DNA from 4 places in the Brachybacterium sp. GPGPB12 genome. Region 4 is predicted to be linked to each of the others. Evidence: riboswitches for the same ligand, from Rfam matches in the RefSeq annotation. Region 4 holds a riboswitch; each other region holds the start of a gene.
The links. A riboswitch is a leader RNA that binds a small molecule or an ion and turns the genes downstream of it on or off. The one in region 4 is predicted to bind thiamine pyrophosphate.
Positions count from the first base shown of each region.

Region 1: linked by a shared signal. The riboswitch ahead of WKH84_RS07710 (YkoF family thiamine/hydroxymethylpyrimidine-binding protein) and the one ahead of WKH84_RS21500 (ECF transporter S component) in region 4 are both predicted to bind thiamine pyrophosphate.
Region 2: linked by a shared signal. The riboswitch ahead of WKH84_RS15040 (SDR family NAD(P)-dependent oxidoreductase) and the one ahead of WKH84_RS21500 (ECF transporter S component) in region 4 are both predicted to bind thiamine pyrophosphate.
Region 3: linked by a shared signal. The riboswitch ahead of WKH84_RS10895 (bifunctional hydroxymethylpyrimidine kinase/phosphomethylpyrimidine kinase) and the one ahead of WKH84_RS21500 (ECF transporter S component) in region 4 are both predicted to bind thiamine pyrophosphate.

Region 1 is NZ_CP149573.1:1,360,268-1,367,113, reverse strand. It holds gene WKH84_RS07755 (pirin family protein) at 1-553, shown strand, start outside; partial or broken gene WKH84_RS07750 (hypothetical protein) at 444-842, shown strand; gene WKH84_RS07745 (hypothetical protein) at 781-1,248, shown strand; gene WKH84_RS07740 (hypothetical protein) at 1,245-1,775, shown strand; gene WKH84_RS07735 (methyltransferase) at 1,679-2,026, shown strand; partial or broken gene purQ (phosphoribosylformylglycinamidine synthase subunit PurQ) at 2,134-2,837, opposite strand; gene purS (phosphoribosylformylglycinamidine synthase subunit PurS) at 2,837-3,106, opposite strand; gene WKH84_RS07720 (MBL fold metallo-hydrolase) at 3,324-4,076, shown strand; gene WKH84_RS07715 (protein-L-isoaspartate carboxylmethyltransferase) at 4,084-4,692, shown strand; TPP riboswitch at 4,742-4,850, shown strand; gene WKH84_RS07710 (YkoF family thiamine/hydroxymethylpyrimidine-binding protein) at 4,888-5,655, shown strand; partial or broken gene WKH84_RS07705 (ECF transporter S component) at 5,652-5,969, shown strand; gene WKH84_RS07700 (ECF transporter S component) at 6,034-6,354, shown strand.
Region 2 is NZ_CP149573.1:2,584,736-2,591,581, reverse strand. It holds partial or broken gene WKH84_RS15060 (sodium:solute symporter family protein) at 1-740, opposite strand, end outside; gene WKH84_RS15055 (hypothetical protein) at 1,187-2,104, shown strand; gene WKH84_RS15050 (LLM class flavin-dependent oxidoreductase) at 2,202-3,566, opposite strand; partial or broken gene WKH84_RS15045 (SDR family oxidoreductase) at 3,566-3,777, opposite strand; gene WKH84_RS15040 (SDR family NAD(P)-dependent oxidoreductase) at 3,819-4,370, opposite strand; TPP riboswitch at 4,554-4,647, opposite strand; partial or broken gene xylB (xylulokinase) at 4,970-6,361, opposite strand; gene xylA (xylose isomerase) at 6,669-6,846, opposite strand, start outside.
Region 3 is NZ_CP149573.1:1,862,805-1,869,650, forward strand. It holds gene WKH84_RS10885 (HNH endonuclease signature motif containing protein) at 1-754, opposite strand, end outside; gene WKH84_RS10890 (hypothetical protein) at 897-2,087, opposite strand; TPP riboswitch at 2,200-2,292, shown strand; partial or broken gene WKH84_RS10895 (bifunctional hydroxymethylpyrimidine kinase/phosphomethylpyrimidine kinase) at 2,283-3,500, shown strand; gene WKH84_RS10900 (hypothetical protein) at 3,601-3,972, shown strand; gene WKH84_RS10905 (hypothetical protein) at 4,043-4,432, shown strand; gene WKH84_RS10910 (MFS transporter) at 4,363-5,931, shown strand; gene WKH84_RS10915 (hydroxyethylthiazole kinase) at 5,928-6,095, shown strand; partial or broken gene WKH84_RS10920 (thiamine phosphate synthase) at 6,175-6,798, shown strand; gene WKH84_RS10925 (FAD-dependent oxidoreductase) at 6,795-6,846, shown strand, end outside.
Region 4 is NZ_CP149573.1:3,694,627-3,701,472, forward strand. It holds gene WKH84_RS21480 (GNAT family N-acetyltransferase) at 1-459, shown strand, start outside; partial or broken gene WKH84_RS21485 (ankyrin repeat domain-containing protein) at 479-879, opposite strand; gene WKH84_RS21490 (ATP-binding cassette domain-containing protein) at 892-2,181, opposite strand; gene WKH84_RS21495 (hypothetical protein) at 2,124-2,819, opposite strand; partial or broken gene WKH84_RS21500 (ECF transporter S component) at 3,239-3,559, opposite strand; TPP riboswitch at 3,607-3,712, opposite strand; gene WKH84_RS21505 (hypothetical protein) at 3,744-4,130, opposite strand; gene WKH84_RS21510 (M13-type metalloendopeptidase) at 4,309-5,658, opposite strand; partial or broken gene WKH84_RS21515 (M13 family metallopeptidase N-terminal domain-containing protein) at 5,643-6,044, opposite strand; partial or broken gene WKH84_RS21520 (hypothetical protein) at 6,179-6,331, opposite strand; gene WKH84_RS21525 (hypothetical protein) at 6,363-6,839, opposite strand.

The sequences.
Region 1 (6,846 bases), 1.6 Mb from region 4:
CGTCCACACCCCGACGGAGGTCGCGACCGGCACGGCCCGCGCCCGCGTGGGCCTCGGGACGCCGCACGGCGTGGACGGCGACGGGGACCTGCTCGAGGACGCGAGCCCCGTCGTCACCGACACGGACCTCGGCATGGCCCAGCTCGAGCCGCGTGGCGGGAGCACGCCGCGGCTCGACCTCGACCCGGGCCACGAGCACGGCGTGCTCGTGGACCGCGGCACCGCGCGGCTCACGACGGCCCGCGGGACGGGACCTGCGACGGGCGGAACGAACGACGAGTCGTCGGCCCGGTCGCTGCGCGCCGATGTCGCGCCGCGCGAGCTGATGGTCCTGCCCGACGACGTCGACCACCTCGAGATCGAGGTGACCGGCGACGAGGACCTCCGCCTGATGCTTGCTCTCCGGCGAGCCCCTGGGCGAGGACATCATCATGTGGTGGAACTTCGTGGGCCGCTCCCACGAGGAGATCGAGGCGTTCCGCGCCCGCTACCAGGCCGAGATCGGCGTCGAGCTCGCACTCGAGAACGCCCCGATCGCGCAGAGCGCCCGTGAGCGCGGGGGACTCGCCGAGGACGACGAGCAGTTCGGCCCCTTCGCCCCGCACACCCCCGCCGCGCCGCCCGCCCCGAGGCGCCCGGCGGGCGCCTGCGCTCGCGCGGACGGCGGGGCATGCCCGCCTGAGACCGACGCGAGGGCCGCGCCCCCGCCCCCGAGGAACGCCGCACGGCCCGCCCTGCACCCGACGTCCCTGCCCTCCATCCCACTGCACGAGAGACCTCATGACCAGCACCGCTGCCCAGCCCGAGCCGACCGACGAGCTCCCCGCCCCCGACCAGACTGAGCGGGTGATCCTGCGCGCCGCCCAGGAGCACGGCGAGATCGGTCGCCCCTGCGACATGCTCGTGATCGGGGATACGACCGGTGTGCTCACCGCCGAGGCGCTCGAGCTCCTCTCCGACCGCCCCGGCGCGCGGGTCCTGTCCTGGACCAGCTCCCGCGCGGAGACCGACGCGCTCGCCGCGCTGCTGCCCGGTTCGCTCGAGGCCGGGCGCCTCGTCTTGCCGACGGATGCGGAGCCCGCCCCGCTCGAGGAGTTCGCGGCCGGGGCCGAGGCGCATCTCGCGCTGGCCCGTCTGCCGAAGTCCCTCGCCGCGCTCGAGGACCTCGCCCGACGCCTCGCGGTCGTCGCGGAGCGCGCGGGCGGGACGACCTCACCCTCGTCGCCGGCGGCCGCGTCAAGCACATGACCCATTCCCAGAACGACACCCTCGCCGCCGTGTTCTCCGAGGTGCGCGGCTCGCGCGGACTGGGCAAGTCCCGCGCCCTCGTCGCCTCCGGCCCGCGCGCCGACGTCGACGCCGCGCGACCCGCGACCGGTGAGGCGCGCATCGCGGTGCGCGGTCAGGTGCAGGCGCTCGCACTGCGCGGCCTCGGCGGCGTGTTCGGCGGGGCCCGGGCCGACGCCGGCTCCCTCCTGCCGCTCGAGGCGCTCGATCGAGCGGTCGTCGGCGGGGAGCTCGCGACGGGAGACGAGCGGTCCGGCACCGCCGCAGAGGACGGAGCCGGGGAGAACGCGATGGCCCGCGCGGACGGGGACGCCGGCGACCTGCCCCTCGCGGTCGACCTCGGCCGCGGCAACGGTCTGCTCACCGCGTATCTCGCCGCCGCGCGCTGGGGATGCGGGTGCTCGGCAGCGACGACGACGCCGATGCGGTCGCCTCGACCCGCGCGACCCTCGCCGCCACCGGACTGGACCGCGAAGGGGTGGAGGTGACCTGGGACGTCTCGCTCTCCCGGTGCGAGGAGGCGAGCGCCGACCTGGTGCCGCTGAACCCGCCCTTCCACGACGGCACCGTGGTCGACGCGACGCTCGTCCAGGGCCTCCTCGACGCCGCGGCCCGCGTGCCGCGCCCCGGCGGGCGCTGTGGTTCGTGCACAACTCCCACCTGCGCTACCGGCCCGAGCTCGAGGCCCGCTTCGGTGCCGTCCGCCAGCGCGCCCGCGACCGCCGCTTCACGGTGCTGAGCGCGGTCAGGGCCTGACAGCGCAGGCCGCTCCCGGGGAGGAGGTCGCCGTGACCGGGCCTCGGGGACGGCGAGGCGATGTCGCCGCTCAGGCCACCAGGCGCGCGCGACCGAGCTGAACATGGTCAGTCCGTCGGTGCCGGTGCGGGTGCCCGCGCCGGGCTCGTCGGGCCCGAAGCCGGGCTCGACCGCGTGCTCCGGGTGCGGCATGAGACCCACGACGTTCCCCGCGGCGTTGGTGACGCCCGCGATGTCGTGGCGCGAGCCGTTGGGGTTCTGCTCGAAGCCGGCCGGGCCGTGGGTGGCACCGGCGGCGTAGCGGAAGACCACACGGCCCTCGTCCTCGAGCTGGGCCAGGGTGCGCTCGTCGGCCACGTACTGGCCGTCCTGGTTCTTCAGCGGCACCCGGATGACCTGGCCGGCCTCGTAGCCGGAGGTCCAGGCGGTGCGGTTGTTCTCCACGGCCAGCGGCTGGTCGCGGCAGATGAACGCGCGATGCGCGTTCTTGATCATCGCGCCGGGCGCAGATGCGTCTCGCAGAGGATCTGGAAGCCGTTGCAGATGCCGAGGACGGGCATGCCGCCGTTCGCGGCGTCGACCACCTTGTCCATCACGGGGGCGAAGCGGCTGATCGCCCCCGCGCGCAGGTAGTCGCCGTAGGAGAAGCCGCCGGGCGCGCACGACCGCGTCGACCTCGTGCAGCGAGTCATCGCCGTGCCACAGCGCGACCGGCTCGGCGCCGCCGAGCCGCACGGCGCGCGCGCGTCGCGGTCGTCGAGCGTGCCGGGGAAGGTCACCACACCGATGCGCATCAGGCCGCGCCCTTCGCGGAGGGGTCCTCCACGTCGATCGAGACGACGTCCTCGATCACCGGGTTCGACAGCAGGGTCTCGGCGGCCTCGCGCAGGGAGGCGAGCACCTCGTCGGTGACCTCGCCCTCGACCTCGAGCTCGAACCGCTTGCCCTGGCGCACCGAGGCGATGCCCTCGAAGCCCAGACGGGGCGCCGCGGCGGCGACCGCCTTGCCCTGCGGGTCGAGGATCTCCGGCTTCGGCATGACGTGGACCACGACACGTGGCATGGGGGCACTCCTGAGGGGACGTGTGGCGCGCGCGGCGGCGTGCCGGGGGCTGGTGCTCGGGCACGGCCCGAGAATCCCATCGTACCGAGGAACGCGGCCGTGCCGACGGGGCGCCCACGGCGGTGCCTCCCGACCGGACGACCCCCTCCGCCCTGGCACGTCCCGGCCGAGGGGGACTAGGTTCGAGGCACGCGACCTCGATTCCCGGGAGGACCCGATGAAGATCCGCCACCTCGTCCATTCCTGCCTGCTCGTGGAGACCGCCGGGCGACGCCTGCTCGTGGATCCGGGCGGCTTCAGCGCCGACGCGGTGCGGGGCCTGGGCGCCGAGGAGCTCGCGGGCCTCGACGCCGTGGTGATCACCCATCAGCACCCCGACCACGTCGACCCCGCGCCGCTGGGCGAGGTGCTCGCCGCCGCGTCCGACGCCGAGGTGATCGCCGAGCCGGAGACCGCCCGGATGCTCACCGCCGCCGATGCCTCCGACGACGGCGCCGGCGAGGGGAGCGGCGGACCCCTCGTCGCGCAGGAGCGGGTGATCCCGCTCGCGGCCGGGGAGGCGCACCGCTTCACACCCGTCGGCGACCACCCGTCGCTCCGGCTCGAGGCCGTCGGCGGACGCCACGCGATCATCCACCCCGACATCCCACGGATCGGGAACTGCGGGATCGTCCTGTCCGCCGGGGACGGGCCGCGGCTCGGCATCACCGGGGACTCCCTCGAGCCGGTCCCCGAGTTCCACGGCATCGACGTCCTCGCCTTCGCCGTCACGGCGCCCTGGTCGAAGATGTCCGAGACCATCGAGTTCCTCCGCGCCGTCGGCCCGCGACTCGCCCTGCCCGTCCACGACGCGGTCGCGAGCGACCTCGGACGACCGATCTACCTGCGCCAGGCCACGAACCTCGCCCCCGAGGGCACCGAGGTGAGGGACTGGCCGGAGGACGGCGTCGTCGAGGTCGCCCGGAGCTGACGGCGACATGTCGCACCGGGCCGGCGGCGAGCGCCGCCTCGAGGAGGCGCTCGCGGCGACCGACCGGCGACGGTTCCTCCCCGAGGAGCCGCGGGGGCTCGCCGGCGAGGACCGGCCCCTGCCGATCGGTCACGACCAGACGAACTCCCAGCCCACGACGGTGCGGAACATGCTCGCCCTGCTCGACGTGCGACCGGGGCAGCGAGTGCTCGACCTCGGCGCGGGATCGGGGTGGACGACGGCGCCGCTGGCCCGGCTGTGCGGACCGGAGGGGAGGGTGATCGGCGTCGAGCGGCGCGCCGAGCTGATCGGTCCGGCCCGGGCCGCGCTCGCCGGGACAGCGGACGCGGGGACGGCGGATGCCGAGATCCGTCTCGCGCACCCCGGCGTGCTCGGCGCGCCGCAGGACGCGCCGTACGACCGGATCCTCGTCTCCGCGCAGGCCGACGCCGTGCCGGAGAGCCTCGTCGCGCGCCTCGCGGACGGCGGCGTGATGGTGATCCCCGTGCGCGAGCGGATGCCGCGCCTGGAGCGTCACGGCGAGGGGGTCACCGTGAGCGAGCACGGCGCCTATCTCTTCGTCCCCCTCGTCGAGGATCCGCAGACGACCCGCTGACAGCAGCGCTGGACACGAGGGGCGTGCGCCGGGCGGGACCGGTAGGGTGTGGGGCGTGCACGGGAGTCCGGTAGGCCGGGCTGAGAGGGAGTACTCGAACTCCGACCGTAGAACCTGATCCGGATCATGCCGGCGCAGGGAGCTCCGCCGAGCGATCGTCGCCGCGCGCCCGTGCCCGTACGAAAGGCATGGACTGTGACCTCATCGCCCGCCCGCACCTCCTCCGCGACCGAGGACGCCGCCTGGACGCCCGGCGTGTCCGCCGAGTCTGCCGCGACCGTCGACGACCCGACCGCGACCCCGCTCGGCTTCGGCGTCGGCGCCCGCGTCACCGCCGCCGTGATGAGCGAGGACTACGCCAGGATCCTCACCGATGCGCTCTCCCGGCTGGACCTCACCGGCCTCGTGCACGAGACCGGGGACGTCTCGACCTATCTCGGCGGCCACGAGACCCACCTCCAGCGCGCCCTGATCGACCTGGCCGAGGCCCTCGCCCGCACCGGTCACCACGCGACCCTCTCCGTGCTCCTCTCGCGCGGTCGCCCCGGCGAGGTGGCCTGCGAGTCGCCCGGCGGCGCGGGCCCCCGCGCGACCGAGGTGCCGCGCCCGCGCCGCACCGGTCGCTTCGCGAGCGCCGAGTGGGCCCTGTACCCGCTGGCCGACGAGGTCGCCGTCGACGGCACCGCCCCCGATCACATGCGCGACATCTACGCCGCGATCGAGCATGCGAAGGACCTCGGCACCTTCCGCGGCTCCGAGCACTTCGTCACCCGGCTCGAGGGCGACGCCGGCGACGTGATCGCGACCGCGCTCGCCGGCTGGTCGCTCGTCGGCCGCGGCGTCCAGCACGTCACCAGCCACCTCACCCTCTCGCTGAACAGCCCCTCGCACGAGGTGCGGGAGCTCGCGGCGGGCGCCGACGCACCGGGCGGCGACGACGAGGGCCGGGAGGATGCGCGATGACCGAGGAGCACGGCACCGCCGCGCCCGCGCACGAGTCCGCCGCTCCCGACGCGGCGCCCGCCGACGTCGGCGCGACCGCCTCTGCCGGCACGTCCCGTCGCCGCACCCCGCTGAGCCTGCGCGAGCTCGTGCTCGTGGTGGTGCTCGGCGTCGTGTTCGGGTTCCTGTACTGGGTGTTCGTGCAGGCCTGGAACGGCCTGGCGATCGCGATGGGCCCGGCCGGGGACCTCGCCCAGCACCTCGTGTTCGGCTCCTGGTCGCTGGTGGCGCCGGTCGCGATCGCGATCCTGCGCCGCCCGGGCGTGGGGATCCTCGCCGAGATGCTCGCCGCGATCATCGAGGTGGTCTTCCTCGGCGACCCCGTCGGCCCCCTGCTCGCTGCTCTCCGCGGCGGCGCAGGGGATCGGCTCCGAGTCGCCCTTCGCCCTGACCCGCTATCGCCGCTTCGGCTGGGGCGTGTTCGCCGCCTCCGGCGCGCTCGGCGCGGGTCTGGTGTTCTTCTGGACCGCGTACCGGATGGGCTGGTACGGCCAGGACCTGCTCGCGCTCCGGCTCGGCGTGCAGGTGCTGTCCGGGATCGTGCTCGGCGGACTGCTGGCGAAGGTGATCGTCCGCGCGCTCGAGCGCACCGGCGTGCTCGCCGACTTCGCGATCGGCGCCGCGGACGCGGCACCGATCCCCGAGCGCCGTGTCCGCTGAGGCGCACGCCGCGGGAGCGGCCCCGGTGCAGGAGCAGAGCCCGGTCCGGTCCCCGGTCACCGCCGGGGATCCCCGGGTTCTGGTGGCCGAGGGGCTCGAGGCGGTGTCGCCCTCGAGGGCCGGTGTCGGCCCCTGGAGCGGGGAGATCCGTGCGGGCGAGCAGGTGCTCGCTGCTGGGACCGTCCGGCTCGGGCAAGTCGACCCTGCTGCGGGTGCTCGCCGGGGCGATCCCGTCCCATCAGCGCGGTCGGGTCACCGGAACGGTGCGTCTGTTCGACGGCACGGCCGGGGACCCGGCCGACGGCACGGCCGGAGGCACGGCCGTCGGTGCGGCCGATGGCGTCGCCGAGGGTGCGGGCGTGATCGACCCGGTGGCGGGCGGGGTCCTCGCGACCGCACCCGTGCTCGGCCATCTCGGCCAGGACCCGGTCGACGGGGTCTGCCTCCCGCTGATCGCCGACGACGTCGCGCTCCCGCTCGAGAGCGCCTGCA
Region 2 (6,846 bases), 1.1 Mb from region 4:
GGCGCCCTGGTTCATGAAGGCGTCGGAGGAGAAGAAGCTCTCCTGCTTTGCGGGGTGACGTTCCCGGCCGCGACCCCCTCGGCGAACATCGAGGGCCCGCCGGCGAGGAAGAACACCGCCGGGATGATCACGACGGCCGCGCCGAGCATCGCCATGACCTGCGTGAAGTCGGTCAGGACGGAGGCGCGGAAGCCGGACCACAGCGTGTACAGCGACACGCCGCCGGCGATGATCAGGATGCCCGCGCCGAAGCTGAGCGGGGAGAGCATCGAGATGATCGCGCCGCCGGCGATGAAGTTCGAGGTCAGCGAGATGACGGAGCCGAGCACGTTGGAGCCGGCGAGCATCAGCTGCGAGGAGCGGCCGTGGCGGGCGTACATCACCTCGGCGAGGGTGTGGGCTCGCGGGGCGACCTTCCGGATCCGCTTGCCGAAGGGGTAGATGAACAGGATCATCAGCGCGCCCCAGAGCCCGTAGTGGATGGGGCCGGAGACGCCGTAGGTGTACCCGGCGGTCACCGAGGCGTACATCGAGGACGCCCAGATCCAGGTGGCCGTCATGGAGGCGGCGGAGACGCCGAAGCCGATGCGGTTGCCGGCGGTCATGTAGTCGTCGGCGTTCTCCTGCTTGCGGGAGATCGCCACGGACATCCACATCGTGCCCCCGTAGAACAGGAGCAGGAGCAGGGCGATCCCGATGATCCCGAGCTGGATGATCTCGCCTGAGGGAGCGGGCGGCATGGACTTCCTCTCGTCGCGGTGGACCGGTCACGTGCGGCCGGTCCCCCGCGCCGCAGGGCGCGTCGGGCCAGACGGGGCCCCTCGCGGGGCCGACCGGCGATCGACCCCGTCGCGGATCGCGTCGAATCTCGCCCGGGCGAGGCCTCGCCTCAGCGCCGCATGGGGCGCGCCCTGACGGCGGGGACGGGTGGGCCCTCCCGGGCCGCTCCCCGCCCTCGATCACGCGTGGAGTCGCATAGATACTCGCACAACCCTCAGGGGATTGCCAGGCAGTCGATAACGGACGAGTAACTTTTGCAGGTCACGCGCGATTGCCGATTGTCGGACATTCAAAGCGGAGCGATCGGGACACCAGGGCTACATGCGTCGCATACAGATGCAGATGAGTCGTCCCCGCCGGCGGACGCGGCGTCGGGCCGCCGACCGTGCGCCCTACCCTCGATACCATGACGCGCATCGGCATCGTGACCACCTCCCCCGGCGCTTTCACCTCCGCCGATCCCGACCGCGACTGCGCCCCGCTGGTCGCCGCACTCCGCGACCGCGGCGTCGAGGCGGCCTCGCTGGACTGGCATGACGCGTCGGTCGACTGGGCCTCCTGGGACCTCGCCGTGCTCCGCGGCCCCTGGGATTACGCCCAGCACCCCGCCGAGTTCGCGGCGTGGCTCGCGCATGCGGGGACGCAGACCCACGTGCTCAACGAGCCGGAGCTGGTCCGCTGGAACATGGACAAGCACTACCTCCTCGAGCTCGAGGCCGTGGGGATCCCCGTGATCCCGACGAGCTACCACCGCACGCTCGACTCGGTCCGCGACGCGCTCGCGTCGCCGACGCGCCCCGCTCACGTGGTCGTGAAGCCCGCCGTCGGCGCGGGATCGCAGCGCACGGGCCTGTTCGCGCGCGAGGATCCCGCCGCGCTCGCCCTCGCTCGGCAGATCCTCGACGCGGGCGGGACCGCGATGGTCCAGCCCGAGGTGCCCGAGCTCTCCGACGGGCTGGAGAAGGCGGTCTACACCCTTGACGGCCGCTTCACCCATGCGGTCGCGAAGGGTGCGCCGCTCGCCCGCGGCGGCGGCCTGCGCGGCGGCCAGTACCAGGAGAACCCCCAGCTCGTCGACGCCTCGGCCGACGAGCAGGCCTTCGCCGAGCGGGTGCTCGCGGCGGTCGCCGACGTGACCGGGCTCGGCACGCCGCTGTACGGACGGATCGACCTGGTCGACTCCGCCGAGCACGGGCGGGTGCTGATCGAGGCGGAGCTGTTCGAGCCGACCTACAACCTGCACCTCGCTCCCGAGGTGACGGAGCTCTTCGTCGACGCGATCCTGGGGCGGGTCCGAGCCAGGGAGCCCGAGCGCTCCCTCTGAGCGCTCACAGGGACGCCCCTCCCGCGCGAGGGGCAGGCGCCGCGAACAGACCCCCTCCCTCAGCGGTCCCGTTCCGCCGGACGCCCGCCCGGATCGGTCAGCTCCCCGCCGGCGCCGGCATCCCCTGCCGCGGCCGCGGCAGGCCGAGATGGTCGCGCAGAGTCGTCCCCTCGTACTCGCGGCGGAACCGCCCACGCCGCTGGAGCACCGGCACCACCTGGCCCACGAACTCCTCGATGCCGCCCGGCAGGGTGGGAGGCATGAGGTTGAAGCCGTCGGCCGCTCCCCCATCGACCCAGCGCTCGATCTCGTCGGCCACCTGCTCCGGAGTGCCGATCACGGTCGCGTGGCCGCCACCTGCGGCGAGGAGCCCCAGCAGCTCGCGGACGGTCGGGCGGGCGGTCTCGACGATGCGAAGCACGGTGGCGTAGCGGCCCTTCGGCCCGGTGAACTCCTCCAGTGGCGGCGGCGGCGGGACCGGGGCGTCGAGCTCCCAGTCCGACGTGTCCTGGCCGACGAAGAAGGAGAGCTGGCGCAGCGAGTCCTGCACGGGCAGCAGGGCGTCGAGCTCGGCCTTGCGGCGTCGTGCCTCCTGCTCGGTCGAGGCGACGTAGGGGACCAGCCCCGGCATGACGGCGAGGGCGTCGGGGTCGCGTCCGAGCGCCGCGGCGCGGGAGCGGATGTCGCTGCGATAGGTGCGGGCGGAGGCGAGGTCCCAGGCCACGGCGTAGATCCCCTCGGCGTGTCGGGCGGCGAGCGCGCGCCCGGCCTCCGAGGCACCGGCCTGGAAGAGGACCGGTCGGCCCTGCGGCGGGGTCGGCACGTTGAGGGGGCCGTCGACCGCGAACTTCTCACCGCGATGGTGCGGGGGACGCAGGAGAGCGGGGTCGACGTAGGCGCCGTCCGGTTCGGCGAGGATCTCGCCCGTCGGCCAGGACGCCCACAGCCCCTGGAGCACCTCGATGAACTCCGCGGCGGTGGCGTAGCGGTGGGTGTGGTCCGGCAGGGCGGTCATGGAGTGGTTGCGGGCCTCCTCGTCGGTCATCGAGGTGACGACGTTGACCCCGGCCCGGCCGCGGGAGATGTGGTCGAGGCTCGCCAGCGACCGGGCGGCGTGGAACGGATCCCAGAAGGTGCTGGAGACCGTCGTGACCAGCCCGATCCGCTCCGTGGCACGGGCCATCGCGGTGAGCACGGTGAGCGGCTCGAGCATCCAGGCGGGGCCGCGCTCGACGCCGGCCGTGCCGATCGACTGGCCGTCGGCGAGGAAGACCGCATCCAGCCGGCCCCGCTCCGCGATCAGGGCGAGCTCCTCCCAGTACGTGATGTCCGCGAGGCGCGCCACCGAGGAGCCGGGCGCGCGCCAGGCCGCGGAGTGGTGGCCGCAGGCGTGGGCGAAGAGGTTCAGCCGCACCGGGCGGCGGACAGCGCCGGTCACGGAGGCATGGGCGTGGGCGGCCATCAGTCCATCACCAGCCCGCCGTCGACGACGAGGTTCTGCCCGGTGATCGCCCGTGCCCAGGGCGAGGCGAGGAGGAGCACGGCGTCGGCGAGCTCGGCGGGCGTGGTCACAGAGCGCGCGGGGTGCTCGCGGCGATCGCGTCGAACACCGCCTCCGGGGTCGCGGAGCTCGCGTCGGTGGTGCGCAGCAGGCCGCCGCTGACCATGTTCACGGTGATGCCGCGGGGGCCGAGGTCGGCGGCGAAGGTGCGGGTCAGGGCCAGCGCCGCGCCGCCTTCGCCGCGGTGTAGTCGTGGTAGGGCACGACGGGGTGCTGGAGGAGGTTGGTGCCGATGTTGACGACGCGTCCCGAGCCGGCGCGGTCGAAGCCGGGCAGGGCGGACTGGATCGTGTGCGGCGCGCCCTGCACAGCGCCGGAGAACTGTCCCGCGAAGGCCTCGTAGCCGATCTCGTGCGCCTTAGCGCGGGCGTCCCCGTCGAAGGAGAAGCCGGCCAAGGCGTTGTTCACGACGGTGTCGACGGGGTCGCCGAACTCGGCCTCGGCGTGCGCGAACAGCTCCTCGACCTGGTCGCGCTCGCGCACGTCGGCGCGCACGGCGATCGCCCGGCCGGGGTGTGCGTCGGCGATCTCCCGGGCGGCGGCCTCGCTGGTGAGGTGGTCGATGACGACCCTGGCTCCCTCGCGGAGGAACGCCTCGGTGAGGGCCCGGCCGAGACCTCGGGCGCCCCCGGTGACGAGGACGACCTGCTCGGAGAGCGCGGGAGCGGGCCGGGAGGCGGGGGTGATGGGGGTGGAAGGTGTCATGGTCGTGCGGTCCTTTCAGGGCATGCGAGCACGCCCGCCGCACAGTGGGTGGGGGCGCGTCGCGGTCGGAGCAGGGCCGCATCGGGGCGCGGCGGCGCGCGGGAGGCGACACGGGGGCCCTGGTGGGGACGACAGCGTGGCGGACTGCGGCCTGGTGGCAGGCGGCCCGGCGCGCGACAGCGCACAGCTCATCGACGACATCCCTCCGCGAGCATGAACTCGATCAGGTTCTCCGGGTGTGCTCTCAGCCCCTGATGGGGCACCCCGTGTCGAGCACCGAGTGTAGCCATGGCCGTGCCGCCGCGCGGTCCGGTCTCGCCGCGCCGCGGAGCGCCGGGCCCGCCGCGGCCGCCCTCCTCCGCCCCGCGGCCGCCCCTCGTCCGCTCCTGCGCACCGAGTCTGCATCTGGACCGCCTCGGCAGACGGGTGACGGTCCAGACGCGGCACTCGGACTCCCCCGCCCGATCGGGGGCCCAGCTCTCTTCCGTCCGCGACCGTCCGGACGTAGCTTCCAGGTGCAGGGGCTCGTCACCGTCGAGGCCGCCTGACACCCTGCCACGTCGCCTCGGGGACGTTCCCGCGGGAACGCCTCCGCGCCCTCAGCTCCAGTCTGCGGTGCGCTCCTTCAGCTCCCGGTATGCCTCGAGCACCTGCGGCGTCGCGTCGGCCGTGACGATCCGCGAGCCGCTGATCTCCCAGGCGGGCGGCTCCTCGGTGCCGGCGAGCGCCCAGGCGGCCTGACGGGCGGCGCCGAGTGCGACGTACTCCCCGTCGGGCGCGATCGTGACCTCGCGGCCGAAGATCGCGGGAGCGAGCCGCTGGACGGCGCGGGAGCGGGCGCCGCCGCCGATCAGCGTGATGCGGCGGGCGGCCGTGCCGGTGCGCTCCTCGAGGGAGGTGATGCCATCGGCCAGCGAGCACAGCGACCCTTCGACGTAGGCGCGGGCCACGTCCTCGCGGGTGGTGGAGCCGCTCATGCCGGTCAGAGTCGCACGGGCGTGGGGACGGTTCGGGGTGCGCTCCCCGTCGAAGTAGGGCAGCGCGTCGCGCCGTGCGCGCCGGGTTCGGAGGCGAGCGCCAGCTCGGCCATCTCCTCGTGGCTGACGCCGAGCAGGGCGCGGCCGGCCTCGAGGATGCGGGAGCCGTTGATGGTGGTGGTCATGGGCAGGAACCGGCCGGTCGCGTCGGCGAAGCCCGTGACGGTCCCGGAGGCGTCGCCGGGCCTGGTATCGCTGACCATCGCGCACACGCCGGAGGTGCCGATCGAGACGGAGACGTCGCCGGGGCCCAGCGACAGGCCGAGCGCGGCGCCCATGTTGTCGCCGGTGCCGGCCGCGATAGCGACCCCAGAGGCGGTGCGGGCCATCACCTCGTTCGGGGCCTCGGGCAGGCGCGGGAGCTCGAGGCCCTTCCCGAGCGCGGCCTCGACGAGCTCGGGCTTCCACGCCTCCTCGCGGGTGGAGTAGTAGCCGGTGCCGGAGGCGTCGCCGCGATCGGTGAACGGCGCGGTGCCGGACGCGGCGAGGTGGAGGGAGACAAAGTCGTGCGGGAGCGAAGACCTGCGCAAAGACGCTGCGCGTTCTCGGGCTCCTCGTCGCGCACCCAGCGCGGCTTGGACGCGGTGAAGGAGGCGACCATGAGGTCGCCGATCTCCTCGACGCTCGCCTGCGCCCCGCCCATCTCCTCGATCAGCGTGGTCGCGGCGTCGGCGGAGCGGGTGTCGTTCCACAGCGGCGCATCACGCACCACCTCGCCCTTCTCGTCGAGCGACACCATGCCGTCCGCTGGCCGCCGACGGCGAGGGCGTCGGCCCGCTCGAGCAGGGGGCCGGCGGCCTCGTCGACGGCGTCGAGCCAAGCGCGGGGGTCGACCTCCGTGCCGTCGGGATGGGAGGCGCGGCGCTCCTCGAGCACCTGCCCGGTCTCGGCGTCGACGAGCGGCGCCTTCGTGGACTGGGTGGAGGAGTCGATGCCGAGGACGAGCGGGGCCATGAGGGGTCCTTTGCGAGCGGATCGGGACGGAAGGGCAGGTGGGGCGCGGTCTGTCGGGCGGCCTGCGGGCTCGGACGCGCACCGCGCACGAGGCCAGGGTACGGGCGAGGAGCGACCGGCCGCCCCCGGAAGTCGGCCTCGGGCCGGGGCGGTGCCGGCGAGTGCGCGGGCCCGGCACTTGCATCCGGTGGCGCTCAGCCCGCAACTACCCGGCCATTGGCCGATGGCCGCAGGCTGAGCGCCAGTGGAAGACACGGACCCGCCGCAAGGCCTCCGCCGTCCAGCCCCGGGACCCGGGCCGGGATCCTCAGGCGCGGAAGCCGAGGAGGTGCCGCATGGCCAGCTGCTGCAGGCGCACGAAGCCGTAGTTCCGCTCCCCTGCCGCATCGGCGTCGAAGTCCTCGAAGGTGGAGCGGTCCGCGAGCAGGTCCTTGAGGGTCTCGCCCTCGCCGAGGGTGGGCTGGGAGAGCTCCTCGATGCCGGAG
Region 3 (6,846 bases), 1.8 Mb from region 4:
GCGGCGGACCGTGGTCGCCCCATCCCTCCGGCGGGGGCTCCGGGGGTGCGGGGCGGAGCGGCGGAGTCCCGTCGCGCGGGGGTGCCGCGGGTCCCTGCTCGGCGTCTGGTCGCGGCTCGGTGAGCGGGCCGGGGCTGGGGCAGGACGGCGGGCCCGCCGTCGGCGGAGGTCCGGGTGGGACCTGGGTGTGGAGCGTCGGCTCCACGATCGGCGCTCGTGGGCGGGGATGATGCCCGTCGGGACGGTCCGGTGGACCGACAGGGCTGGTCGCGGGGTCGCCGGCGTGGGCGCCGCGCAGGAAGCCGGTCCAGGCGGCGGTGAGCGACTCGACCATCTCGAGGCTGGCGTGGTCGAGGTCGTCGAGGACGGTGACGGCGTCGCCGTGGCGGCCGATCGTCCAGCGGGTGCGGCCCGGCTTGCCTGCCTGCGTGTGGAGCCGGGTGGGGTCCAGCAGGCCGTTCGTCTTGTCGAGGTGGTCTCGCCAGCACAGCAGGTGCAGGTTCTCGACCTCGGTGGCGCCGCCCTCGCCCGGGGTGCCGCGCAGGCACTCCTCGATGTGGTCGCACTCGGAGGCCCAGGAGGTGGGGCGCGTGCATCCGGGGACGGCGCACTGCCCGTTGCGGAGCCGGAGGTGCTCGAGCATCGCGGGGGTGGGGGTGACGCGGTCGGCCGGGAGCGGGAGGAAGGCGCCGCCGCTCGCGCTGGTGAGGACGCGGTGCCAGACGGTGCAGCCGCCGGCGAGGGAACGCGCCATCGAGGGCGGCGCGGGGTGACGCCGTCGAGCATGCCGGGCTGGTCGGAGGCGCCGAGCAGGGTCAGCACGGGCACGGTGACGTTGAGGCGGAACCGCTCGGCGGGGACGGCGACCCCGTCGACGTCGAGGTCGGCGGTGTCGATCAGGGCGTAGCGCGCCGGGTGAGCGGAAGGGCCCTGCCGGTCTCGAGGACGACGCCGTCAGGGTCGTGCGGGATCGGTGTGCCGCCGCGGAGCGCCGCACGCCGCGCCGCCTGGACGGCGCGGGCGGACTCGTCGATCGACTTCCACCGGGCGAGGATCTCGGGGATCGGGCCCGTGATCCTCAGGGTCCCGGTGCCGGCCTCCGCGCCGGGAAGCGACTCGACGGTGCGTTCGAGCGCGGCGACGAGATCGGGACGGCTCTCGCGCTCGGCGAGATGCTCGATGAGGGCGCGCAGGAGCGTGAAGAATCGTTCCGGGCTGATATCCGTGGACCATGTCGAGATCACGGCATCGAGATCCCTCCTGGAGGATTCGGAGAGCTTCTGCGAGGTCTTCAGCATCTTCTGGAACCAGGCCGACGGCATGCTTCCGGATTCGAGGTTCTCGAGGGTGCGCGGGAAATGGTTCACGGCCTGGTACGCGTCGCGCAGTCGCCAGCTCGCGGCACTGCGAGTGACCCTGAGGCCGAGTGCGGCGCGGAGCGTCTCGACCTCGTCGAGCTCGCAGGCATCCTCGTACTCGCCCTCGAACTCGTGCAGGGCGGCGAGGGCGCGGTACTGCGCAGCGAGCGCGAGGGCAGTGGCGCGCTCCGCATCCCACACGCGCTGCGCGGCCTCGCTCAGGGCGGGGTCGTCGGCGCGACCGCCGAGATCGGGCAGCGCGGCACGAGTACGAGCCTGGCGTGCGCCAACCCGGCGGAAACGTGCAGGAAGCGACGCGATCAGGGCATCGTCGACGGGGTCCGGGGAGGTGGTGGCAGGGGCCGACGGCGATGCCGTCACCGCCGGCGACGAGGCGGGAACCGAGGGCAGGGCGACCTCCAGTGCGGAGGTATCGGGTGCGGCGGCATCCGACCGCTCGGAACGCACCGCGTCGCGTGCGTCGTCGGCGACCTCATCGCCCGACGGATGCTCCGGTCGCGTGATGCTCATCGGTCCCTCCTCCCCCTCCGCGTCGGCGACGCATCGGTGCACCGCCCCTTTCGATCCGACCACTTCACAATAGTGACCGACACGGACAGAAGAAAGGTCCGGGAGGAATATGTGGATAACTTTCTGATCGAGTGGCGCATCTCGACCGCTATACGCCCCTCCATCCACACCCTCCCTCCACAGAACCCCCTTTTCCACAGCGTCATCCACCGGTTCTCGAGGGGTTCGCGTCGTCTGTCGGACCTCTGCGGTAGAGAGGCATCGGCTCCGGACATCCCGGCCCCTCCCCCGCCGCGTGGCCTACACTCGGCCACTGGACACGGGGTGCGCCCGAGGCGCTGAGATCACACCCGTGGAACCTGATCTAGTTCGTACTAGCGAAGGGATGTCCGCATGAGCTCGGATCCTTGCACCCTCTTTCCCGCTGCCCTCCCCCGCGTCGCCGCGCCGGGTCGACTCGCGTCCGGCCGGCCAGCGCCATCGGCCCCGCGCGTGCTCTCGATCGCGGGCACGGACCCGACGGGAGGCGCCGGCACCGCGGCGGACCTCAAGTCGATCACCGCCGCGGGCGGCTTCGGCATGGCGGCGGTGACCGCGGTCGTCGCGCAGAACACCCACGGCGTGAGCGACATCCACGTCCCTCCCGCGCAGTTCCTCGCCGCGCGGCTCCGCGCGGTCTCCGACGACGTCGAGCTCGAGGCGGTCAAGACCGGCATGCTCGGCACCGCCGAGATCATCGAGGCCGTCCGGACCTGGCTCTCCGCCCATCCGCCGCGGGTGCTCGTGGTCGACCCGGTGATGGTCGCGACCAGCCGCGACAGGTCGCTGGAGCCCGAGGCGGAGCAGGCGATGATCCGCTTCTGCTCCCTCGCCACCGTGGTCACCCCGAACATCGACGAGCTCGCCGTCCTCACCGGCGAGCCCCGCGCGCACGACGAGGACGAGGCCCTCGCCCAGGCCGCCCGCTGGTCGGAGGCGACCGGCGTCGCGGTCGTGGTGAAGACCGGCCACCTCGACAGCCGTGCGGTCACCAACACCTGGATCGCGGCCGACGGGACCCGCCACCGGGTGCACTCCACGCGGGTGGACACGACGAGCACGCACGGCACCGGTCGCTCCCTCGCGGCGGCGCTCGCGACCCGGCTCGGCGCCGGCGAGGACCCGGCCACGGCGCTCGCCTGGGTCACCGACTGGTCGCACGAGGCGATCGCGCACGGCGCGGCACTGCAGGTCGGGAGCGGGAACGGTCCCGTCGACCATGCGCACCGGGCACGGCGCCTCGCGGCGGGATCGGCCGCACCGTGGGTGGCGACGGGCGCGGTGCCGGACCGGTGGGAGGAACCGGCGCAGCTCGCCGCCCTGGTCACGGCCGACGGCCCCGCCGCCTCCGTCCCGCCCGTCGGCCCGTGGACCGAGGCGCTGTGGGCGGCCGGGGCGCCGCTCGCCGGCGCGATCGAGGGCTCCGGCTTCGTGGCGGCGCTGGTGGACGGGAGCCTGCCCGAGGGGCAGTTCTCCTTCTATCTCGCGCAGGACGCGCACTACCTGCAGCGCTACTCCCGCGCCCTCGCGACCCTGGCCGAGATCTCGGAAGCCCCTGCCGCGCGGGAGTTCTGGTCGGACTCCTCCCGGCACTGTGTGGACACCGAGCTCGAGCTCGCACCGCGCCTGGCTCGCGACCCGCCCCGACGCGGCAGAGGTGGCCGTCAGCCCGGTGACCAGCGCGTACACCGACTTCCTGCTCGCCCGGGCGCTCGGCGACCCGACGGCCGTCGGAGCGACCGCGGCGCCGCCCTGCTTCTGGCTGTACGCGCAGGTCGGGGCGAGCCTGCCCGAGGTCCCGGACGAGCACCCCTACGCGGGGTGGCTCCTGACCTACCGCGACCCCACCTTCGTGGAGGGGGTGCGCGGGGCGCTCGGCGTCGTCGAGCGCGAGCTCGAGGCCGCCGATCCCGCCGTGCGGGCCGAGGCGGCGCGCGCCTTCCTCCTCGCCTGCCGTCACGAGCTGGAGTTCTTCGAGCAGGCACGACGTGTGGACTCCGCCGCCGTCTCCCCGGCTCCGGCCCTCGCGGGGGCGACCCGATGACCGCCGCCTCGATCCCCGCGACCGGCACCCGCGCCCTGCCGCCCGAGGGCCGGGCCGCGCGCGCGCCGGCGTGGTCGGAAACTTCATCGACAACATCCATGTGTTCCTGCCGGTCACGGCGCTGGCCCCGGCGATGCTCGTGATCGCGGGCCCGTCGGCGACCGCGTCGGCGGCGGCTCTGATCATCGTCGCGATGTCGCTGGGCCGGCCTGTCGGCGGGGTGGTGTTCGGGCGGATCGCGGACCGCATGGGGCGCACCCGCACCACCCGTCTTGCGATCGCGGGCACCGCGGCGTGCGCGCTCGCGATCGCCCTCGTCCCCACCCACCAGGTGCTCGGCCCGGGCACGGTCGCGCTGATCCTGGCGCGCGCTTCCTCGGCGGGATCTTCGTGGCCGGCGAGTACTCCGCCGCGATCCCGCTGGCGATGGAGTGGTCGATGCCGCGGCGGCGCGGACTGATGAGCGGGCTGATCCTCTCGATGGCGCCGTGGGCGCAGGCCACGATCGCCTTCGCCGTCGCGGCGCCGCTGGCGATGCTGGGACCGGAGCAGTACGCGGTCTGGGGGTGGCGGGCGCTGTTCGTCGCGGGCGCGGCGCTGTCGATCGGGATGATGCTCTACTACCGGCGGCACGTGGTCGATGCGCCGCAGGCCCGGCGAGCACCGGCGTCGGCCGCCCCGTCGGCCCCGCGACCGGGCCTCCGCAGCCTGCTCACCGGACGGTGGGCGTCCGCGTTCTGGGCGGCGTTCGTGCTGATGACGGGGCTGTGGTCGCTCACCGACTCGACCGTGCTGCTGCTGACGGCCCGGCTGTCCACCGACTCGCCGATCGCCCCGGAGGCGGTGCCGCTGGTGATGGGCGCGGCCTCGATCGCGCAGGCCCTCGTGATGGTGCTCGCGGGGCACCTCTCGAGCCTCGTCGGGAGGCGCCTCCTGCTCGTGGTGTGGGGCGCGGTCGCAGGGCTCGTCGGACCGGTGCTGTGGTGGGCGGCGGTCACCGCGCCGACCCTCGCCGTCGCGGCGGCCGCTCGCCGCGCCGCTGCAGGTCGCGACGGTCTCCGCCTACGGTCCGATCGCCGCCTATCTCTCCGAGCGGTTCCCCACCGCGATCCGCTCGACCGGCTACGGCTCCGCCTACAGCCTCTCCCTCGTGCCGCCGGCGCTGTACCCGTTCTACGTGCCGGCGCTCGAGCCGGCGCTCGGCCGGCACGCCACCGTGATGGGGATGGTCGCGCTCGGCGGGTCGCTCGTGGTGGTCGGGGCGGCGCTCGGCCCGCGGCTCTCCCCGCGCGAGATCGACGCGGACCTCGACACGGTCGCCGAGCGGAGCACGCGATGAGCCCCGCCGACGACCCCGATCTCGCCCGCGCCCTGCCCGTCCTGGCGGCGGTGCGGGAGGCGGCACCCCTGGTCCACTGCCTCACCGCGACCGTGTCGATGCAGCTGGTGGCCGACGGGTCGCTCGCCGCCGGGGCGCGGCCGATGATGACCGAGACCGCCGTCGAGGCGCCCGTCGTCACGACCGTCGCGGACGCGCCGCTGATCAACCTCGGCACGCTCTCGACCGACGCGATGGACGGCATCCCCGCCACCGTCGCGGTCGCGCGGGAGGACGGCCGGCCGTGGGTGCTGGACCCGACGGCGATCGGGATCGCCCCGGTCCGCACCCCGCTCGCGCGGCGGCTGATCGCGCGCCGGCCGACGGCGGTGCGGGGCAATGCCTCGGAGATCCTCGCCCTGGTGGGCGAGGCGGGAGGCGGGCGGGGCGCGGACTCGACCGCCGCCGCGGAGTCCGCCGCCGGCGCCGCCGCCGAGGTCGCCCGCAAGCACCGGCGGGGCCGTCGCCGTCTCCGGCGCAGTGGACCTGGTGCTGGATGCGAGCCGCGAGGCCCGGCTCGCCCGCGGCTCCGCGCTGCCGCCGCGCGTGACCGGGACGGGGCCGCCTGCTCGGGGCGCTGACCGCCGCCTGCACCGCCGTCTGGGAGGATCCCTTCGAGGCCGCGCTCGCCGCGACCACCTGGATGGCCCTGGCCGGGGAGCGCGCCGCATCGCGCGCGACCCGACCCGGCGACTTCCGCATGCACCTGCTCGACGCCCTCGACGAGATCGGAGACCTCCCGTGAACGCCCGCCCCCTCGACCTGCGCGCTATCTCGTCACCTCCGGCACGGGCCCGCGCACCGTCGAGGTCGCCGCCGAGGCCGCGGCGGCCGGGGCCGGGGTCGTGCAGGTGCGGGCGAAGGAGGCGAGCACGCGGGAGCCGCTCGAGCTCGTCCTCGCCGTCGCCGAGGCCGTCCGCACGGCGAATCCCACGACGCGGGTGCTGGTCGACGATCGGGCCGACGTCGCCGCGGCGGCCCGGGCCCGCGGGGCGCACGTGCACGGGGTCCACCTCGGCCAGGACGACCTGCCCGTCCCCGACGCCCGCGCCCTGCTCGGCCACGACGCGGTCATCGGGCTGACCACGGGCACGCTCGACCTGGTCCGCGACTCGGCCGACGTCGCCTTCGACCTCGACTATCTCGGCGCCGGGCCGTTCCGCCGCACCCCCACGAAGGACTCCGGCCGCGAGCCGCTGGGCGTGGACGGCTACCCGGCGCTGGTGCGCGCGACGATGTCGCCGATCGTCGCGATCGGGGACATCACCCCGGCCGACGCCCCGGCGCTGTCCCGAACGGGCGTCGCCGGGCTCGCGCTGGTGCGCGCGGTGATGGACTCCCCGACCCCGCCGCGGCGGTGCGCGAGGTGCTCGACGGGATGGGCGGCCGGACCCGGCGCTGACGAGGCCGTGACAACGCCCGGGCTCCGGCGTAGCGTCGGACCATGACTGCTGATGCTCCCGCCCCCGATGCTGCGACCTCCTTCGACGTGATCG
Region 4 (6,846 bases):
GCCCCGCCCGACCTGCACCGCGCCGTTCTCGACGACCTCTCCGCCCGCACCCTCTACCGCCTGGCGACGCTCCGCCAGGACGTGTTCACGATGGAGCAGGGCGCGAGCGACGCGGACCTCGACGGGCGCGAGCTCGAGCCGACCACGGAGCCGCTGTGGCTCGAGGAGGAGGGCGCGCCGATCGCGCACCTGCGCCTGCCGCGGGAGACGGACGGCACGCTCCGCATCGGCCGGGTCGCGGTGCGCGCGGACCGACGCCGCGGCGGCCACGGCCGGCGCCTCATGGTCGCCGCGCTCGAGCGGGCTCGGGAGCTCGATCCTCGCGCCGAGGTGCACCTCGACGCCCAGGCATATCTCGAGATGTGGTACGCCTCGATGGGCTTCGAGACGGTGAGCGACGTGTTCCTCGAGGCAGGGATCGAGCACGTCGCGATGGTGTCGCGCCCCGCGAGCACCTGAGCCGGGCCGCGCGTAGGGCTCAGGCGCGGCGCGCCTCGATCAGCTCCACGATCTCGCCCCGCTCGAAGTAGCGCGCCGTCGCCAGGCCGCTCGGCTCGCCGAGCTCCGGGTCCGCCCCGGCCTCGAGCGCGCCCTCGCCACCTCGGTGAAGCCCTTGAAGGCGGCGCCCGCGAGCGGGGACTGGCCGCGGTCGTTCATCAGGTCCACGTCGGCGCCGCGGGCGGCGAGCTCGGTCACCAGGGCGGCGTGCCCGTGATAGGCGGCGAGCATGAGCGGGGTGTTCCCGGAGGCGTCGCGCAGGTTCGCCGGTGCGCCGTGGTCGAGGAAGGCGCGCACGGTCTCGGCGTCGCCCTTCCGGGCGGCGTCGAGCAGGGCGTTGGCGAGCTCGATGAGCTCGGGATTCAGGGAGTCGTCGGTCATCGCCCCAGCGTATTACGCAGGGCCGACGAGCGACTCGGCGATCAGCGGCCACACCAGCAGTCCCGCCGCGATCACGACCCCCAGCAGGTCCGCGGGTCCGACGGGGCTCGGCGCCGCCCAGGTGCGGTGCGTCGCGGTCGCGAAGCCGCGGGAGTCCATCGCCAGAGCCTGCTTGCTCGGCGCCGCGCGGCGTGTCCACCAGCAGAGCGAGGGTGGCACCCGCGAGCACCCGGGGGAGCGGGGACCGCCGAGACCGCGGCGAGTGCGGGCCTCGAGGATCGCCGCCCACTGCCGGCCCAGATGCCCCACCCGCACCAGCGCGATCACGGAGGCGGCGACGGGCCGTCCGGGCAGGTGCAGGCGCTGGCCGAGCGCGTCCCCGAGCGGGGTGGGGCGCACGGAGGCGAGGGCCAGCACCCCGGGGGCGACGAAGGCGGTGATCCGCGCGGCCTCCTTCAGGCCGACGAGCCATGCCTCTCCGGACAGCGCCGGCGCCTCGCCCAGCGCCGCCGTGGTCCAGGCGAGCCCCGCCGCAGAGAGCACGATCGGGAGCAGGCGCAGGGCCGCGCCGCGCAGGCTCCGCACCGCCAGCGGGGCGAGCAAGACGGTCGGGGCGAGGGCGAGCGACCCGCCCTGCCAGCTCTGCACGGCGAAGGAGCCGATCGCGGCGAGGATCCCGATCAGGCTCAGCGTCAGCGGGTTCAGCGCGTCGGCCGGGACCCGGCGGGGCGAGGGCGTGGGCACCGCGCCCGGCGCCGGGGCGGGCAGGTCGTGGCGCGCGTCGGCCGCGGCGACGAGGAGCTCGTCGTGGCTCGCGACGAGCACCGCCGTGCCGCGGGCCCTCGCCTCGCGCAGCGGCTCCAGCACCTCGCGGCGCCGCCGGGCGTCCAGGCCCACGGTCGGCTCGTCGAGCACGAGCAGGCCGGGGCGCTGGGCGAGGGCTGCGACGATCGCGAGACGGCGCTGTTCGCCGCCGGAGAGACGGTGGGGGTGGGCGCCGGCGAGCGGGGCGAGGCCCGCCCGCTGAAGGAGCTCGTCCGCGAGGTGCTCGTCCGTGGCCCAGGGGGAGGCGAGGACCTCCTCCCGCACGGTCGTCGCGACGAAGGAGTGCTCGGGGTCCTGCGGGACGAGGGCGATCCGGGAGGGCTCGGGGCGGGACACGGTGCCCGCGCCCGGCTCCGTCGCGCCGAGGAGGACGCGCAGCAGGGAGGTCTTGCCCGCACCGGACGGGCCGGTCAGCACGGTCAGCCGCCCAGCGCGCGGCTCGAGGTCCTGCGGCGCGGTGAGCCCCCGGGCGGGCACGGTGACGCCGTGCGGCCGCGGCGACGGTCTCGCCGGGTTCGGCCGGTCCCGGTGCCTCCTCGTCGGCCGTCCCGTCCTCGAGCACCCCCGCTGCGACCAGCACCTCCCGCCGCCGGGAGAGCGGCTCGCCCGGTGCTCCGTCGGCAAGCACCCGGGCGCGAGGGCCGAGCACGATCAGCCGGTCCACATGCGGCGCCCAGGGCCCGATCCGGTGCTCGGCGACGACGAGGGTGCGGCCGCCCGTGACCGCGAGGATCGCCCGGCGCACCTCCTCGGCTGTCGGGGCATCGAGCATGGAGGTCGGCTCGTCCAGGAGCAAGCAGGTCGGGGCGCAGGGCCAGCGCACCGGCGAGCGCGATCCGCTGCTGCTGGCCGCCCGAGGCGTCCAGCGGCGCCCGCTCGGGGTCGAGGTCGACTCGCGCCGCCTCGAGCGCCCGGGTCGCGCGCTCGGTGAGCTCCGGCCGGGGCAGTCCCGCGTTCTCCGGTCCGAAGGCGGCGTCGCGGGCGACGGTCGCGCCGACGAGGGCGTGCACCGGGTTCTGCAGCAGCAGGCCCCGCTCCCCGGGCCGGCTGGGCGCGGGGACGAGCCCCTCGCCGTCCCCGTCCTCGGGGTCCAGCGACCCGGCCAGCGCCCGCAAGACGGTCGACTTCCCGCGCCGCTCGCCCCGGCCAGCAGCACTCGCTGCCCGGGCGGGATCTCGAGGTCGAGCCCCTCGATCGTCGGCTCGCGCCGGGTCAGCGGCCGCCAGCGCAGCCCGTCGACGTGCACGGACGCCGCCGGGACGGTCCCGGTGCTCAGGCCTCCACCGCGCGGGCCGCCTCCCGGCCCGAGGCCAGGGAGTCCACCGCGCCGGTCGCGATCAGCGCCCGGCTCGCCGCCCAGCCCAGCACCCCGCACAGCAGCGCGCCCCGAGAGCAGGAAGAAGGCGAGCATCGTGCCGGAGAACAGCCAGCTCATCTCCTGGTAGTAGACGATCTTCTCCCAGCCCCATTCGAGCAGTCCGGCGAGCACCCCGCCGAGCACCGCCACGGGCAGGGTGAAGCGGCGGTAGCGGGTGAGCAGGAAGGCGAGCTCGACCCCGCCGCCCTGCATGAGACCGGACACGGCGGTGCTCCAACCCCACTGGTCGCCCAGCGGCATCGAGAGCACGGCGGCGACCATCTCCGCGAGCAGGGCGGCGCCGGGCTTGCGCACCAGCGCCGCGGCGAGCACGGCCGGCAGGAACCAGATCCCCGCCAGCGGCCCCTCGGCAGGCTTGAACGCCGCGGTCAGCGGGCCGATCAGGGTGTAGAGCTGGCCGTAGCCGAGGAAGGCGACCCCGAAGGCCGCCCCGATCAGCACGGTCACCAGCAGATCGACGGTGCGATAACGAGTCATCACGTCTCCTCCCAGGTCCTGGAAGGGGCGCGGAGCACCGGCGGTGCTCCACGGAAATCCCGACTCCCTACGCCGGTGCGAGCCGGATCAGGTTCGAGGGTCTGCGCCGTCGGCGCACTCTCAGCACCGGACGGTGCTCCCCTGTCAGTGGATGACGAGCAGACAGTCTAGCCCAGGAGCACGCTCAGCGGCGGGCACGGATGGCCTGGTCGATCGCATCGGCGGCCGCCTGGGGGTCGACGGGGGAGAGGATGTAGCAGGTGTCCTTCGTCCCGATGATCTCCACGCTCGTCCCCGGCCGGGTGACCAGCATCCGGTAGGGCCGCTGCTGCTCGGCGACGGTGAAGATCTTCCGCCGGCCGACGGGGGTGAGCTCCTCGGGCTTCGGGGTCATCGCCCTCCCGCGCCGCCAGCCGTAGCCGCCGAGGGCGACGCCCACGGTGCCGGTGGGGATCTCGCGCAGCTGCACGGTGCGGAAGTCCTCGATCGGCCAGACCCGGCGGGGCAGGAAGCCGCCGAGGCTGACGGTGACCCCGTTCCCGTCGACCACGAAGCGGGTGGCCTGGCCCATCCACGTCCACAGCGCCAGCGGCCGCGAAGGCGGCGAGCACCGCGATCGCGCCCGGCGCCGAGCCGCGCCGCAGCGAGCAGGCCCGACACGATCAGGCCCGCCACCACCGTGACGACGACGCGGGTCCAGCCCACGGAGGAGGGCACCGTCCGCCCGACGTGGAAGGGCGGATCGGGCCTCACCAGATGCTCACCCGCTCCTCGGGGGCGCGGTACATGCCGTCGCCCTCGCGCACGTCGAAGGCCTCGTGGAACTCGTCGAGGTGCCCGGCGACCGTGTTGCAGCGGAACTCCATCGGCGCATGCGGGTCCACGGCCAGGCGGCGGATCGCCTCCTGGGGCCGGTTCCGGCCCCGCCACACGGTCGCCCAGGACCAGAACACGCGCCGCAGGCCGGTGAGTCCGTCGAGCTCGGCCGCGGCCTCCTCCTCGGAGCGGCTGGCGAGATAGGCCTTCACCGCGATGGAGAGCCCGCCGAGGTCGCCGATGTTCTCGCCGATGGTGAGGGCGCCGTTGACGCGGTGGGAGTCGTCGAGCTCGCGCGGGGACAGCTCCGAGTACTGCGCGATGAGACGGGCGGCGCGGGCGTCGAAGGCCTCGCGGTCCTCGGCCGTCCACCAGGAGACGAGGTTGCCCTCCCCGTCGTACTTCGAGCCCTGGTCGTCGAAGCCGTGGCCGACCTCGTGGCCGATCACCGCGCCGATCCCGCCGAAGTTCACGGCGTCGTCGGCTTCCGCGTCGAAGAACGGGGGCTGGAGGATCGCGGCGGGGAAGACGATCTCGTTCCGGCCGGGGTTGTAGTAGGCGTTGACCGTCTGCGGGGTCATGTGCCACTCGGTCTCGTCCATCGGCCCGCCGACCTTCGAGAACTCGAAGTCCGCCTCGAAGCGGCGGGAGGCGCGGACGGTCGCGACGAGGTCGCCGGGGACGAGCTCGAGGCCGTCGTAGTCGCGCCACGTCGAGGGGTACCCGATCTTCGGGGTGAACCTCTCGAGCTTCGCGAGCGCCTTCTCGCGGGTGGCCGGGGTCATCCAGTCCAACGAGCTGATCGAGTCGCGGTAGGCGTCCATCAGCGCGTCGACCAGCGCGGTCATCCGTTCCTTGTGGGCGGCGGGGAAGTGGCGGGCGACGTACTCGCGGCCGACGGCGAAGCCGACCGCGCCCTCGACCAGGGCCACGCCCCGCTTCCACCGCTCCTTCAGCTCCTCCGCGCCGGAGAGGACGCGGCCGGAGAAGTCGAAGTCCTCCTCGACCAGCGCGGCGGGGAGATAGGGGGCGTAGGAGGAGACGGTGTGCAGGGCGAGCCAGGTGCGGAGCACGGCGAGGTCCTCCCCGGCCAGCGGCTCGGCGGCGGCGGAGACGAACTCGGGCTGGCCGACGGAGACCACGTCGAAGGCCGCGGCCGGCGCGCCGGTGCCCTCGATGTACGCGTCCCAGGGGAAGGCGGGGGCGAGCTCGCTGCGCGCGCGGCGTCCATGGGGTTGTCGGACTTCTCCCGGTCGCGCAGGCGGACCACGTCGACGTGGCAGGCGGCGAGGCGGGTCTCGAAGTCGAGCACGGCGCGGGCGAGCTCCTCGGGGCCGCCGACGGCGAGCCCGGCACGGCCGGGGCGCTCGGCGAGACGGGCGAGGTTCGCCAGGTGCGCGGCATAGGCCTCGCGGGTCTCGGCGTGGTGCTCCTCGCGGTAGTAGGACTCGTCGGGCAGGCCGAGGCCTCCCTGATGGATCTTGACCTGGTACTGGGAGGAGTCGTGGTCGTCGGTCCACACATAGGCGAGCACCGCCGAGGCCCCCGAGTCGGGCGCCGCCATCCGGCGCACGAGGCCCTCGAGGTCCCGGATCGCCCCGATCTCGTCGAGCAGGCCGACGAGGCCGGACAGGCCGGCGGCCTCGATCGCCTCGGTGTCCATGAACATGCGGTACAGCGTGCCGATCCGGGCGTGGTCGGTGGTCGGGACCGGCAGGCTCCCCGCCTCGTCCGCGCGCGCGCGACGTCGTCGGCCGCCTCCTCGACGATCTCCCGCACCCGCTCCTCGGACAGGTCGCGCGGCGCGTGGAAGGCGCCGTCGCTGGACCGGTCGGCGGGCATCACGTGCTCGGCGAGCCAGAGGCCGTTGACGTGGCCGAAGAGGTCGTCCTGGGGGCGGGCGGCGGCGTCGACCTGCTCGAGGTCGAGTCCGGAGGGGAGGGCTGCGGTCATCATCTGCTCCTGCGGGGGTGGTGGGGTCGGTCGGTCAGAGGCTCAGCAGTCCGAGCACGGCCAGGGCGAGGGTCAGCGCTCCGAGGGCGACGGGCATGTACGCCCAGGGGGTGCGGGAGCGCTCCGCCGGAGGCCTGCGCTGGAGGACGAGGGTCGACAGCCCGGTGCCGATCGAGAGCACGGCGGTGCCGACGGCGAGCACGGGCGAGAGGATCACGAGCACGGTCGCGCCGAGCTGGAACATCACGGTGCCGAGCACGTCCAGCAGGCGCATCACGACGGTCTCGCGGGCGCCGACGCGCTGGGAGAGCAGGGTCGAGATCGCCTCCTCGGACCAGTCGCCGGGCGTGGCGATGCGGCGCCGGGTCGCGACGGTCTGCGCGGTCGCCAGCACGATCCACACCAGCGCGCGGCCGGCGCCCACCCACACCCCGAGCTCGGAGCGGATGTCGGCCGGCCACAGCACGAGAGCGAGCAGCACCGTGGCGATGCGCGCGACCTCCTCGAGCACGCGCGCA